DNA from 2 places in the Halomonas sp. V046 genome. Region 1 is predicted to be linked to the other one. Evidence: predicted binding sites of a transcription regulator. Region 1 holds the regulator's gene; the other holds the start of a gene.

Region 1 (7,396 bases):
GGACGTACGGTGATCTACCACGTCGCAGAGCGGCGCATGGAGCTGATCAATGAGGCCGAGCTGCACAAGGCCAACGACACCTTCGATGGTGCCTACCTCGAGTACTTTCTCGATCGCCGTGTGGTACAGGCTCGCTCCAGCGCCGAGGGCGTCGATGGTACCCAGCGCATTCGCATGACCCTGGAGCCGGAGCAGCAAGGCAGCCAATGAAGACACTTCACGCCCGCCACCTGGCCAAGAGCTACAAGCGTCGCCGCGTGGTCCAGGACATCAGCCTGTCCATCGCCCAAGGCAGCATCGTCGGCCTGCTCGGACCCAACGGGGCCGGCAAGACGACTTCCTTCTACATGATCGTCGGCCTGGTGCGCGCCGATGCGGGCACGGTCACCATCGATGACCAGGACCTGAGCCGCGCCGCCATGCACGAACGGGCCCTTGCCGGCATCGGCTACCTGCCCCAGGAAGCCTCGATCTTTCGCAAGCTGTCGGTGGCCGACAACATCATGGCGATTCTCGAGACACGCAAGGATCTGGATCGCGGCGGCCGCGAGTCGCGCCTCGAGCAGCTGCTCGAGGATTTTCACGTGACTCACATTCGCGACAATCCAGGCATGAGCCTGTCTGGCGGTGAGCGTCGACGGGTCGAGATCGCTCGAGCGCTGGCCACGGAACCCGCCTTTATTCTGCTCGATGAACCCTTCGCCGGCGTCGACCCGATCTCGGTGGGTGAGATCAAGACCATCATTCGCCAGCTCAAGGCTCGCGACATTGGTGTCCTGATCACCGATCACAACGTCCGCGATACGCTGGACATCTGCGATCATGCCTATATCGTCGGTGACGGCCAGATCATCGCCGAAGGCGGCGCCGATGCCATTCTCGCCAACCAGAAGGTCAAGGAAGTCTACCTCGGCGAGAACTTCAGGCTCTGACAACCGCCGGGGCCGCGACGACGGTGTGGTACCAAGCGCCACGCCGGATCCTGTCGGCCGAATAACGCCTCTCCCCCGCCACGAAGCCTCCTCTGGCGCGCCTCGGCGAGGCTTTGCGAGCCCCCGCGGGAGACCGCCCGGGTGCTCCGCATTGGGCAACGTCTCTGATCTCGACCACGCACTTCCTTGCGTTAACATCTTATGTTGGCAAGAGCCTTGCATGGTCAAGCACTGGGGGCTAGGGTGGACCTTTCCGTAAGTCGAGTGGATTATCCGCATGTCCTTGAAGGCGTCGCTGCAACTGCGTGTCGGCACCCAGCTCACCATGACTCCCCAACTGCAGCAGGCGATCGCCCTGCTGCAGCTTTCCACTCTGGATCTGCGTCAGGAAATCCAGCAGGCGCTGGAGACCAACCCCATGCTCGAACTCGAGGACGAGTTCGGCGAGCAAGCGGTCAAGGAGGCGCCCGACGACGACTGGTCCGACGAGATTCCGAGCGAGTTGACCGTGGACAGTGACTGGTCGGATACCTATCAGGACCTGGGCACCTCCCCGGCCGGCAGTGGCGAGGGCCCGGATTTCGAGCGCCAGCCGGACGGCCAGTCGTTGCACGACCACCTGCTCTGGCAACTGGCGATGCTCGACATCGCGGCGCGCGACGTCCAGATCGCGGAGAGCCTGATCGACGCGACCAACGCCGATGGCTATCTCGACCAATCCCTCGAGGACATTCACGAGGGCCTCAAGCGCCAAGACCTGGGCGATCTCGAGCTGATCGAAGTGGAAGGCGTATTGACCCGCCTGCAGCGCTTCGAGCCCACCGGCGTCTTCGCCCGAGACCTTCGCGAGTGCCTGATGCTTCAGCTCGACGCCCTGCCCCGCGACACGGCCTTGCTGCCTCAGGCCGGCCGACTGGTACGCCAGTTCCTGGAGGCCCTGGCAGGCGACGACCGTCGCCTGCTCAAGCGCCGACTCGGGCTCGAGGATAGCGAGCTCGATGCGGTCATCGACCTGATCCGCAGCCTCGACCCTCGCCCCTGCAGTGGTTTCGGCGACAGCGGCTCGACCTACGTCATCCCGGATCTCGTGGTACGACACACCCGCGAGGGCTGGCAAGTCGAGCTGAATCCCGACGCCATGCCCAGGCTTCGCATCCAGCCCGACTACGCCGCCCTGATACGTCGTGCCGACAAGAGCCAGGACAACCAGTTCCTCAAGGATCATCTCCAGGAAGCCCGCTGGCTGATGAAAAGCCTGTCGAGCCGCAACGACACGCTGCTCAAGGTCGGGCGCGAGATCATGGTCCGCCAGATCGACTTCCTGGACCACGGGGAAGCCGCGATGAGACCGTTGATACTCGCCGATATCGCCGACAAGGTGGAGATGCATGAGTCGACGATCTCCCGCGTCACAACGCAGAAATTCGTGCATACCCCACGGGGCGTCTTCGAGTTGAAGTACTTTTTCTCGAGTCAGGTGGGTGGCGACGGCGGTAGCGATGCCCATTCCAGCACCGCCATCCGAGCCAGGATCAAGAAGCTCATTCACGATGAGCCTCCACGCAAGCCACTCTCCGACAGCAAGCTGGTCGACCTGCTGGCCGAAGATGGCGTCAACGTGGCACGGCGTACCGTGGCGAAGTACCGCGAAGCGATGAACATCCGCTCTTCCAGCGAGCGCAAGCGGTTGCGGTGACGGGCAGGGAAAGGCCACCCACCCCGGAAAAGATGCGCCGCCCTGACGCTTGTCGAGCGTTGCGTATCGCCCTGGACGATGCTCCCTTCCGGTACCAACCAGCGGTCAGCCAGGCACCGGCCGAGCGCCTATAGCCCACTTGCCACAAAAGCACAACCCCTTGAAAAAACGCCATTGCCGGGCAATTTTGACGAGTGGATGACAGGGGGTTTGCAGGATCGGAAAAAGGGTTACAATCGAGCCATCACCCGCAAGAGCAAGGAGCGTGTCATGCAAGTCAATATCACTGGCCATCATGTGGAACTGACCGACCCCCTGCGTGACTATGTACAGGAGAAGCTCGCTCGCGTTGAGCGTCACTACGATAATATTACCAACGTTCAGGTGACTCTCTCCGTCGAAAAAGAACGCCAGCTCGCCGCCTGCACGCTTCACGCCGCCGGCGCCGACCTGCATGCGGATGCCACGGACATTGACATGTATGCCGCCATTGACGCGCTTGCCGACAAGCTGGATCGCCAGTTGGTCAAGCATAAGGAAAAATCACAGGCCCGCGCCCAAGGCGCCGGCATTCGCTGATCCCTCATGACACTGGACGCCATTCTTCCTCCCGAGCGCACGCTCTACGATGTGCCGGGAGGCAGCAAGAAGAGGGTGCTGGAGTTTTTCAGCACCTTCATCGCGCAAAACACCCCTAGCCTGGATAGCCAGGAAGTCTTCAGCCGCTTGATTGGCCGAGAGCGCCTGGGCAGCACCGGCATCGGCAATGGCGTCGCCATTCCCCATGCCCGCAGCCCGCACTGCAAGGCGCCGATCTGCGGCTTTCTCAAGCTCGCCGAGCCCATCGACTTCGACGCCATCGACGGCGAACCCGTCGACCTGGTCTTCGTGCTGCTGGTGCCCGAGGAGGCCGACGACGCCCACCTTGCGTTGCTCGGTCAGGTCGCCGGCGTGATGAACGATGCCGAGACTCGCCAGCGCTTGCGTCACGCCAGTTCCCAACGCGAACTGCACGAGCGCTTGCAGCAAGCCATCCATCACCACGCCCCCGACAACGACGTCAGCGGCTGAGCAGGCCGCGTCGCGGCGCCCGACCGGGCCCGCTTCGACCAGGAGAAAGATGCCATGCAGCTCGTGATCATCAGCGGCCGTTCCGGCTCGGGCAAGTCGATTGCCCTGCAGGCCCTTGAGGATCTCGGCTTCTACGCCATCGACAACCTCCCGGCGATGCTACTGGGCGCACTGGTCGAGGAGTTGGAAAACGGCCATTCGCGCCGCATCGCCGTCAGTATCGACGCCCGCAACCTGCCGGAGGCGCTCAAGCGCTTTCCGGGTCTGCTGGCCGATCTTAAGCGCAGCGCCATCGACTGCCAGGTCGTCTATTTGACCAGCGATGCCCGCGTGCTCCTCGAACGCTATTCCCATACCCGGCGTCGGCACCCCTTGACGCGCAACACGCAATTGACCCTGGCCGAGGCCATCGACTCCGAAGAGCAGGCACTCACCGGCATCCGCGACCTCGCCGACCTGCTGATCGACACCACGCGATTGTCGGTCCACGAGCTGCGCGGCCGAATCGCCGATCAGGTCGCCGGACACAGCGCCGCCGAGATGACCCTGACGGTCGAATCCTTCGGCTTCAAGCGCGGCGTCCCCCCCGATGCCGATATCGTCTTCGATGCCCGCTGCCTGCCCAATCCGTACTGGGATCCCACCCTGCGTGATTCCACCGGCAGCGATGCGTCGATCATCGCGTTCCTCGAAAGCTATAGCGTGGTCGACGAGATGTACACCGACATCCTGGCCTGGGTGGAAAAGTGGCTGCCCGAGTACCAAGCCAGCCAGCGCAGCTATCTCACCGTGGCCATCGGCTGTACCGGCGGCCAGCATCGCTCGGTATATCTCGCCGAACGCCTGGGCCACGCCCTGGCCGAGAGCCACCCGCGGGTGCGGCTGCGCCATCGGGAACTCGGCCAGCAGCGACGCCTTGGCGCCGCCGTCGAGACCCCGGGAGCCTGATCGTGCCGCGGCGCCTGTTGACCCTGACCAACAAACGCGGCCTTCACGCCAGGGCCGCCACTCGCCTCGTACAGTGCTGCCAACCCTTCGCTGCCCGAGTCACGGTTCATCACGGCACGCTCAAGGGTGACGCCGCCAATATCATGTCGCTACTGATTCTCGCCGCTCCCTGCGGCACCGAGCTGGTGGTGGAAGCCGAAGGTGACGATGCCGATGCCACCCTCGACGCCGTCGAGGCGCTGTTCGACGCCCGCTTCGATGAAGACGTCTGATCGGCCCCGTCTGCCCCAGATCGGCCGCGGCGATCGCCTCACTACCATGATGCTTGTCAACCAGCCCGCACCCGCCGACGTCGGCACCCGACCACCCACGCCTTCACGACCAAGACTGCGCCCATGCAACTGATTCAGACCGGCAAGTACACCGAGGTCCACTTCGACCCGGAACAGGACGTGTTCATCAAGACGTTTTCCCCCAAGCCCTCGGATCGCTGGCGCTATCGGCTCGGCATTCGCCGCTACCCCGGCCACAACTTTCGCTATGTGGCCGCGCGCCTGGCGCGTCTCGGCATCGCCACGCCGAGAATCGTCGAGAGCCAGCGCTATCGCCTGGTCACCGCCAACATCCATGGCATGGCGCTAAAACGCCTGATCCTTGACGATCCGGGCCTGCAACAGCGCTATCTGGACATCCTCATCGCGCTCTACCATGACCGCATTCACTGCCGCGGCCTACATACCAACAACTTTCTTGTCAAGGACGGACAGATCGTCGCCATCGATCTGGACGCCTACAAGGCTCCGCGGGTCTTCACTTACCCCAAGCGTGAGTTCATCGATTGCCTTGGGCGCTCCCTGAAGGACGAGGAGGGCTTCCTGTTCGAGCGTTTCCTCGCGGCGGTGAACGCCGAGCGCTGACGTTCGGTCGCAGCACTGGTAAACTTAATCGGTGAATTTAAGTTTACCAGTGCCACCCCCTCCCTGCGGGTCGGCCACCACGCTACGGAGTCGCGATGTCCTCCCCCGTCTGGCACCCCTACGCCCACCTCAAGACCCAGACACCCGCACCCCGGGTCGTCGGCGGTCAAGGCGCGCACTTTCAGCTCGATAGCGGCGAGCGACTGCTCGATGCGACCTGCTCCTGGTGGTGCATGATCCACGGCTACGGACACCCGCGTCTGGTCAGGGCGATCCAGCAACAGGCCGATAGCCTGTGCCACGTCATGCTTGGCGGTCTGACCCACGACGCTGCCGACCAACTGGCCAGGGAACTGGTGCGCATTACCCCTGCGGGCCTCGAGCATGTCTTCTATTCCGACAGCGGCTCGGTCGGCATGGAAGTCGCGATGAAGATGGCGGTGCAGTACCACCACCTGCAGGGACGGCCCGAGAAGCACCGCATGCTGTCACTGATGAAGGCCTACCATGGCGATACCGCCGGCTGCATGGCGGTGTGTGACCCCGAGGAAGGCATGCACTCGCTGTTTGCCGGCTACCTGCCACAGCACCACTTTGCCCCGGCCCCGACAGCGCCTTACGATGCCACTCTCGAGGAAGTCGACGCCGACCTCATGGCCCTGCGCCGCGTGCTCGAGGCGCATCATCACGAGATCGCCGCGCTGCTCATGGAGCCCCTCTTGCAGGCAGCGGGGGGACTCAACATGACGTCGCCACGCTACGTGAGCGGCGCCCGGGCGCTGTGCGATGAATTCGACGTACTGCTGGTGTTCGACGAGGTGGCGACCGGCTTTGGCCGCACCGGGCGCCTGTTCGCCGCGGATCATGCCGGCGTCTGCCCCGACATCATGGTGCTGTCCAAGGGACTCACCGGAGGCTATCTCGGCCATGCGGCGACCCTCGCCACCGACCGCGTGCATGACGCCTTCATCGGCGACAGCGACCTGCACGCCTTCATGCACGGCCCCACCTTCATGGGCAACCCCCTGGCCTGTCGCGTGGCACTAGAGAGCCTCCGGGTCTTCGAGGAAGACAACTATCTCGACCGCATCGCCCGGCTCAACGCGATCCTCGTCGAGGAACTCGCCGGCGACGAGGCGCTGCGTAGCCACCCCGCGGTGGCCGATGTTCGCACCCTCGGGGCCACCGGCGTGATCGAGGTCCATGACGCCAGCGCCTTGAAAGATGCCGCCGCCATGGCCCGCCAGCGCGGCGTCTGGCTACGCTCCTTCGGTCGCTGGCTCTATACCATGCCGGCCTACATCACCCGCGACGATGAAATGCGCCAGATCATCGATGCCATGAAGGCGCCCTTCCTCACGCGCTGAGTCGATACCCTGGCCTCGGCGCGAGGCCAGGGGCTGGTAGCATCACCAGCCCCAGAACAGCAGCCACCAGGCGCCGAGCACCGGTGCCTGGCACAGCACCGTCGCGAGCCAGGCGAGTCCCCGGCGCAGTCCCGAGGCATAACGCCCGGTCACCTGCCACGCCAGATGGGCACTCCAGGCGGCGGCCAGTCCCATCAACACCACCCTGGCCTCCGCGCGCCACCACAGCGGCAGGCCCTCGGCCTTCAACAGCGCAAGCGTGGTCATCGACAAGCCCAGGAAGACGCCGACACCGGCCAATGGAATCAGGCTATAGGACAGATGGTACAGGCGCCGCCACTGCCAACGCCCCAGCACCCGGTTGGCCACGGCCAGAGCGCCCGCCACCAGGCTACCGAGCAGCGCCGCCGTGAGCGCGATATAGCCCACCAGGCAGGCGCCATCGAGCAGGGTGAAGACGTCATT
Region 2 (7,396 bases), on a different contig from region 1:
GGCCAGGCGCGGAATGTCCTCGCGCCGCTGGGCGAGCCTTGGCAGGTGCACGCGAATGACGTTGAGGCGATGGAACAGGTCCTCCCGAAAGCGTCCGTCGGCGACCAGAGTTTCCAGGTTCTGGTGGGTCGCGGCGATGATGCGCACGTCCACCTTGACCGAGGTATGGCCACCGACGCGGTAAAACTCGCCGTCGGCCAGCACCCTGAGCAACCGCGTCTGGGTCTCGGCGGGCATGTCGCCAATCTCGTCGAGAAACAGGGTCCCGCCGTTGGCCTGCTCGAAGCGCCCCTGGCGCTGGGCGGTGGCACCGGTGAAGGCGCCCTTCTCATGGCCAAACAGCTCGGATTCGATCAAGTCCTTGGGAATGGCGGCCATGTTGAGAGCGATGAACGGGTGCGCCGAGCGCGGACTGTGCTGATGCAGCGCTTGGGCGACCCGCTCCTTGCCGGTTCCCGACTCCCCGTTGATCAGCACGGTGATGTGGGAATGGGCCAAGCGGCCGATGGCTCGGAAGACTTCTTGCATCGCCGGCGCCTCGCCGATGATCTCGGCATCCAGGCCTTCCGGGACGCTGACGGGACGCTGGCGCTCCCGAGCATGGGCCACCGCCCGGCGAACCAGGGCCAGGGCTTCGTCCACGTCGAACGGCTTGGGCAGATACTCGAAGGCCCCGCCCTGGTAGGACGCCACGGCGCTATCGAGATCCGAGTGGGCTGTCATCACGATCACGGGAAGCTCCGGGTGTGCCTCACGCACCTTGGCCATCAGGTCGAGGCCGTCCATGCCCGGCATACGGATATCGGTCACCAGCACATCGGGTGGCGACGCCAGCAGGCGATCCAGAACGCGATCGGCACGCTCGACGGCCTCGACCACCAGGTCGGGCTGAGCCAGGGCGCGCTCCAGCACCCAGCGAATGGCGCGATCGTCATCGACGATCATGACCCGTGCGGCATCAGTCATCACGCTTCTCCAGAGGAATCAGCAATCGGAATTCGGTGCATCCGGGCTGCGAATCGCATTCGATCAGCCCGTGGTGTTGGTGGAGGATGGACTGGGCGATGGACAGGCCCAGGCCGCTGCCCTCGGCGCGCCCAGACACCATGGGGTAGAACAGGGTGTCGCGCAGCTCCTCGGGGATGCCCGGGCCGTTGTCGGTCAGGCTGAGGTCACACACCAGCCGGTGACGACAGGCGCCGAGCGTGAACTGGCGCCGAGCCCGGGTCCTGAGCGTCAAGGTGGGCGCCGGTGTATCGGACTCGACCATCGCCTCCACGGCATTGCGTGCCACATTGAGCACCGCCTGGATCAGCTGCGACTCGTCTCCGTGGACATCCGGCAGGCTGGGATCGTAGTCACGCTCGATGGTGACGCCGGGCTGCTCGACCAGCAGCAGCGAACGCACGCGCTCGAGCACCCTGTGCACATTGAGCGGCTCGTTACGGCTGATCCGGTTGGGTCCCAACATCGAGTCGACCAGATCACGCAGGCGATCGACCTCCTCGATGATGATCCGGGTGAATTCCTTGAGCCCGGGGTCGCCGAGATCGCGCTCCAGCAACTGGGCCGCGCCGCGGATCCCCCCCAGCGGGTTCTTGACCTCATGGGCGAGGCCCCGGGCCAACACCTTGATGGTCTCCTGGCGGGTCTGCAGGGCTTCTTCACGAGAGATGCGCAGCAGCCGGTCACGCGGCTCCATTTCCAGCAACAGCTCATCCGCGGACAACGGCGTCACGGTGTAGTCCACGGTCAGCGCCTCACCGCCGCCGACCACCAGCCTGGCCTCTCGCTGGGTATAAGGATGCAGGGCATCACGGGCCTTGGACAGCACCTCCGCGATGTCCTCTTCGCCAGCCACCAGCGGCGGCAGCGGCTGGTCCTGAACGCGACTGAGACTGATCGCCAGCAGCGACTCGGCGGCCGGATTCATCCAGCTGATGCGCAACTCGCCGTCCAGCAACAGTACGGCGGTGGTGAGATGTTCGATGATGCCTGGCGTCATGGCGTGGACCCAAAGAAAGAAAAACCAACCCCGTAGGCGATGACCGGCACCCAGAGGACGCAGCCGGCAGCTAGATACCGTGGCCCGCGTGGCGGCCTGAATCAGACACACTCGCCGCAGTATGCTGCAAGAAGCGGGCCAGGCGACCAGACCGCCGCACGGCCACGCCGGCGGTGTCATTGCACCATCATAGTGCACCGCAATGGTGCAGCCCTAGGCCAATTGCCTCAACATGCGCCGCGGACGAGAGACGAACGCCCGATGTCAGGGCACGCCGGGCAGACTAGGGATCGTTGGGGGGGCGGGGCGCAAGGGGTTGGCGGGCAGCAGGCGGCTGGCACGCTGGACATGCAGGCGAATCTCGTCGCTTTGCTGAAGCAGGCGGCCATCGGCGTCGGTCAGCACCAGCTTCAAGCGATGCTCGCCGCGGGAAAGCCCACTGAGCTGACGCGGCTCGACGCCGCCTGGCGTATCAGACATCGGTCGATCATCGATCAGCAAGCGCAAACGATGACGAGGCGCCAGCGGGGGCTCCACGGCGACACGCACGCTGACCTCGCCGGCCGCGCCGGTGGGCAGCACGCTGCCATCCGCCGGCGCGGTGATCGCCACGATGTCGTAGGGCACGCCCACCGATGGCGGCCGCGTCATCGACGGGGAAGACGTCACCTGCTCGGCGGGGATGCCCAGCCCCGCGTCGGCGGCACCGCGAAGCGGCACTATCGTCACCGGCGCCAGGTTCACCGCTTGGCCTCCCTTGTCGGGATCATCGGTGTACAACACGCTGCCATCGGCAGCGCGGGTTCGATAGACCGTCTGCGCGCTGACGTCGACAGGCAGGACGATCGTCGCGACGAGGAACCAGACGCAAAGCATCTGGCGCCGACGTGCGGGAGCGGAACAGGACGAACACACAGACAGGCAGGTCATCGGGATATCCGAGAAGACGATCTCGTCAGCATGCCGCGGTGGCCTCGGCCGGCCAAGATGGCAGGTTGCCGCGCCTCGAGCCGGCCAAGGCGCGGCTCGCGCACGGTCCCGATGACATCCAGACACGAACAGGCCCCGCATCGGCGGGGCCTGTCATCGGATCGGTGGCAGCACCGATCCGTCTGGGGCGACGCCCCTGTTTGCCGTGATCAGCAGCTGTAGTACATATCGAACTCGATCGGGTGAGTCGTCATGCGAATCCGCTCGACGTCCTCGGACTTGAGCTCGATGTAGGCATCGATCATGTCGTCGGTGAAGACGCCCCCTTCGGTCAGGAAGGTGCGATCTTCGTCGAGGGCTGCCAGGGCCTGGTCGAGGCTCTCGGCCACGGTCGGGATGGCCTTGCCTTCTTCCGGCGGCAGGTCATACAGATTCTTGTCCATGGCGTCGCCAGGGTGAATCTTGTTCTTGATGCCGTCGATGCCCGCCATCAGCAGCGCCGCGAAGCTCAGGTAAGGGTTGGCGGTCGGGTCCGGGAAGCGGACTTCGACGCGCTTGCCCTTGGGGCTTGCGGTGTACGGAATACGGATGGACGCGGAACGGTTACGGGCGCTGTAGGCCAGCATGACCGGTGCTTCGAAGCCCGGCACCAGACGCTTGTACGAGTTGGTCGAGGCATTGGTGAAGGCATTCAGGGCACGCGCATGCTTGATGATGCCGCCGATGTAGAACAACGCCATCTCGGACAGACCGGCATATTCATCACCGGCGAACTGGTTGGTGCCATCTTTCCAGAAAGACTGGTGAACGTGCATGCCACTGCCGTTGTCGCCGACCAGCGGTTTGGGCATGAAGGTCGCGGTCTTGCCGTAGGCGTGGGCCACGTTGTGGATCACGTACTTCATTTCCTGCACTTCGTCGGCCTTCTTGACCAGGGTGTTGAACTTGACCCCGATTTCGTTCTGGCCGGCGTTGGACACTTCGTGGTGGTGCACTTCGACGCTCTGGCCGATGGCCTCGAGGGTGTTGCACATGGCGCCACGAATGTCATGGAAGCTGTCGACCGGGGGCACCGGGAAGTAGCCACCCTTGACCCGCGGACGGTGGCCCAGGTTGCCGCCTTCCACGGCGCGATCGGTAGACCAGGCGCCCTCTTCGGAGCTGATCTTGTACATCGAGCCTTCGATATCTGACTTCCAATGCACCTCATCGAAGATGAAGAACTCGGGCTCCGGACCGAAGAAGGCGGTATCACCCAGGCCGGTGGACTGCAGATAGGCCTCGGCACGCTTGGCGATGGAGCGCGGATCACGCTCGTAACCCTGCATGGTGGCCGGTTCGATGATGTCGCAGCGCAGAATCAGGGTCGTGTCTTCGGTGAACGGGTCAAGGAAGGCGGTGCCGTCTTCCGGACGCAGGATCATGTCGGACTCGTTGATGCCTTTCCAGCCGGAAATGGAGGAGCCATCAAACATCTGACCGTTTTCAAAAAACTCTTCGTCCACATCACGCGCAGGAATGGTGACGTGTTGCTCCTTGCCGGCGGTGTCGGTGAAGCGCAGGTCGATCCACTTCACATCATGTTCTTCAATCAGGGCGAGTGTCTTGTCTGACATGTGGTCCTCCACGTTGAGCTTGTTGCGTGACTCGAGTCTTCGACGGCTCGGCGACCCACGGCCACCGACGCCAATAGAGGGATGACCCTCGGCACAAAAGGGTTACCGCGATCTGTTGTAGCACGCCGCCCGGCGACTGCCCATGGCAGCGTGCGCGGCAAGATGACTCTAGTCACGTCAAATGCAGCTTGCGTGCCATGCCTGCACCAAGCTGGCAAAAAACAAATTCAGGCTGTTGATTTATAGACCAATATATTTTTCAAAGGATGCGCCATGATGAACCATACTGCTAGCAGCGGCACATTTTGACGGGCACGAGGCACTTGTTTTGCTCTTTCATGGTGCGAGATCACTTATTGTGCACAAAAACAGTGCAATCTGCTGCGTTTCAGGATGACTCCCCCAAATAGGGCGCCGACCGCATGCCGAACTGGAACCAAATGCAACGTAAAGATACACTTTATTACGTTGCCTCCGACCACCGCCCAGTGGCCGGCGCCACCCGCCATGGAGTGTCGTCGTGTACATCAGCTTGATCATTGATGCCAGATCCGCCGGCAAGGGACTGCCTCGACTGCTCGTGCAGGCCCGACGGTTGACGTCGTCGTACGCCGGCCACTGCGAAATATTGGTCGCCGACGATGACGCCGTCGCGCTTCTGGATATCGATATTCCCTCTCACCTGGCCCGCGTCGTCGGCTGCCTGCCGGCCCCCCTTGGCCGGCGCCTGAACATGGCCGCTTCCCACAGCCATGGGCGCATGCTCGGCTTCTGCCAGGGCAGCCTCGACAACGCCTGGATCGAGCGCATGCTGATGGCGGCCAAGCAGGGCACCAGCTCGGTGGTAAGGCCGCCACGCACCTGCATGCTCAGCTGGGCACGCTGGCAGCGGCGAGACACTCGTGGACTGGGCGTCGAGCGCACCTGGTTCGACCGCCTCGGTGGCTTCGATCCCGCGCTGGATCAACGCGCCATCGAGGATCTGGCCGTGCGGCTCAAGGCCTGTCGCGCCGAAATCATTACCCAACGGGCCTGAAAAGGTCGAAACTGGCGCCAACGTCCCCATGTACGCCGTGCGCACCTGCTCGCAGGTGCTTGAAACTTGGCGATCTTGCCGAACAAGGTCGAGATAACTGCGGACAACGCTGGTAGCCGTCGCGGCCCTGGCCCTATAATGCTGCCCCACTTTTTCCAGCAGGATCCCGTCGTGATCGAGAATCTTCGCAACATTGCCATCATCGCTCACGTCGACCACGGCAAGACCACCCTGGTCGACAAGCTACTCAGCCAGTCCGGCACTCTGGACCGCAAGGCCGAGGGCCAGGAACGCATCATGGACTCCAACGACCAGGAGAAGGAACGCGGCATCACCATCCTGGCCAAGAACACGGCGATCCGCTGGACTTCTCCCGACGACCAGAACTACCACATCAATATCGTGGACACCCCTGGACACGCCGACTTCGGCGGTGAAGTCGAGCGCGTCATGTCCATGGTCGACTCGGTCCTGCTGTTGGTGGACGCCGTCGATGGCCCCATGCCGCAGACCCGCTTCGTGACCCAGAAGGCCTTCGACCAAGGCCTGCGCCCGATCGTCGTGGTCAACAAGATCGACCGCCCCGGCGCGCGTCCGGACTGGGTCATCGACCAGATCTTCGACCTGTTCGACAACCTCGGCGCCAGCGACGAGCAGCTCGACTTCCCGATCATCTACTGCTCTGCCCTCAACGGCATCGCCGGGCCTGAGCCCGACCAGCTGGCCGAGGACATGACGCCGATGTTCCAGTCCATCGTCGACATCGTCGAGCCGCCCAAGGTCGAACTCGATGGCCCGCTGCAGATGCAGATCTCCGCACTGGACTACTCCAGCTACGTCGGCGTCATCGGCCTTGGCCGCATTACCCGCGGCTCCGTATCGCCGAACCAGCAGGTCACGGTCATCAGCAAGGAAGGCCAGACCCGCCGCGGCAAGATCGGCCAGGTCATGACCCACATGGGCCTCGAGCGCGTCCAGACCGACAAGGCCACCGCCGGCGACATCGTCTGCATCACTGGCGTCGACAGCCTGGCCATCTCCGACACCATCTGTGACCCGGCCGCCGTCGAGGCGCTGCCGGCCCTGACCGTCGACGAGCCCACGGTGTCCATGACCTTCCAGGTCAACGACTCGCCCTTCGCCGGCAAGGACGGCAAGTTCGTCACCAGCCGCAACATCAAGGACCGTCTCGACCAGGAGCTGATCCACAACGTGGCGCTGCGCGTCGAGCAAGGCGAATCACCGGAGAAGTTCATCGTCTCCGGCCGCGGCGAGCTACACCTGTCGGTGCTGATCGAAAGCATGCGTCGCGAAGGGTTCGAGGTGGCCGTGGGCCGCCCCGAGGTCATCATCCGCGAGATCGACGGCGTCAAGCAGGAGCCTTACGAAGAGGTCATCATCGACTGTGAGGAGCAGCATCAGGGCTCCATCATGGAAGAGCTCGGCTACCGCAAGGGCGAGCTGAAGAACATGAACCCCGACGGCAAGGGCCGGGTGCGCCTGGACTTCATCATCCCCGCCCGCGGCCTGATCGGTTTCCGCGGCCAGTTCCTGACCCTGACCTCCGGCACCGGCATCCTGACCAGCCGTTTCGATCACTACGGCGACCTGAAGCCCGACGCCTCCATCGAGCGTCGCAATGGCGTGCTGGTCTCCATGGTGCCCGGCAAGGCCCTGGCCTACGCCCTGTACGCCCTCCAGGAGCGCGGCAAGCTGATCATCGACCACGGCACCGAGGTCTATGAAGGCATGCTGGTCGGCATCAATAACCGTGCCAACGACATGGTGGTCAACCCGACCAAGGGCAAG

The links. Region 1 encodes sigma-54, which starts transcription at its own class of promoters, with help from an activator protein. Its sites were predicted from a motif close to TGGCACNNNNNTTGCTNT; they were not measured.
Region 2: a site for sigma-54 is predicted at 2,129-2,146, ahead of glnL (nitrogen regulation protein NR(II)). Genes of this name have one in related genera too.

The regions. Positions count from the first base shown of each region.
Region 1 covers NZ_JBQXYF010000004.1:43,477-50,872, reverse strand. Annotated here, with positions in the region: gene lptA (lipopolysaccharide transport periplasmic protein LptA) at 1-210, shown strand, start outside; gene lptB (LPS export ABC transporter ATP-binding protein) at 207-932, shown strand; gene ACUN9Y_RS06250 (RNA polymerase factor sigma-54) at 1,210-2,628, shown strand; gene hpf (ribosome hibernation-promoting factor, HPF/YfiA family) at 2,899-3,207, shown strand; gene ptsN (PTS IIA-like nitrogen regulatory protein PtsN) at 3,214-3,699, shown strand; gene rapZ (RNase adapter RapZ) at 3,754-4,647, shown strand; gene ACUN9Y_RS06230 (HPr family phosphocarrier protein) at 4,650-4,919, shown strand; gene ACUN9Y_RS06225 (hypothetical protein) at 5,043-5,564, shown strand; gene bioA (adenosylmethionine--8-amino-7-oxononanoate transaminase) at 5,660-6,931, shown strand; gene ACUN9Y_RS06215 (4Fe-4S binding protein) at 6,974-7,396, opposite strand, start outside.
Region 2 covers NZ_JBQXYF010000010.1:526-7,921, forward strand. Annotated here, with positions in the region: gene glnG (nitrogen regulation protein NR(I)) at 1-966, opposite strand, end outside; gene glnL (nitrogen regulation protein NR(II)) at 959-2,005, opposite strand; gene ACUN9Y_RS14395 (DUF4124 domain-containing protein) at 2,270-2,935, opposite strand; gene glnA (glutamate--ammonia ligase) at 3,145-4,551, opposite strand; gene ACUN9Y_RS14405 (hypothetical protein) at 5,072-5,587, shown strand; gene typA (translational GTPase TypA) at 5,759-7,396, shown strand, end outside.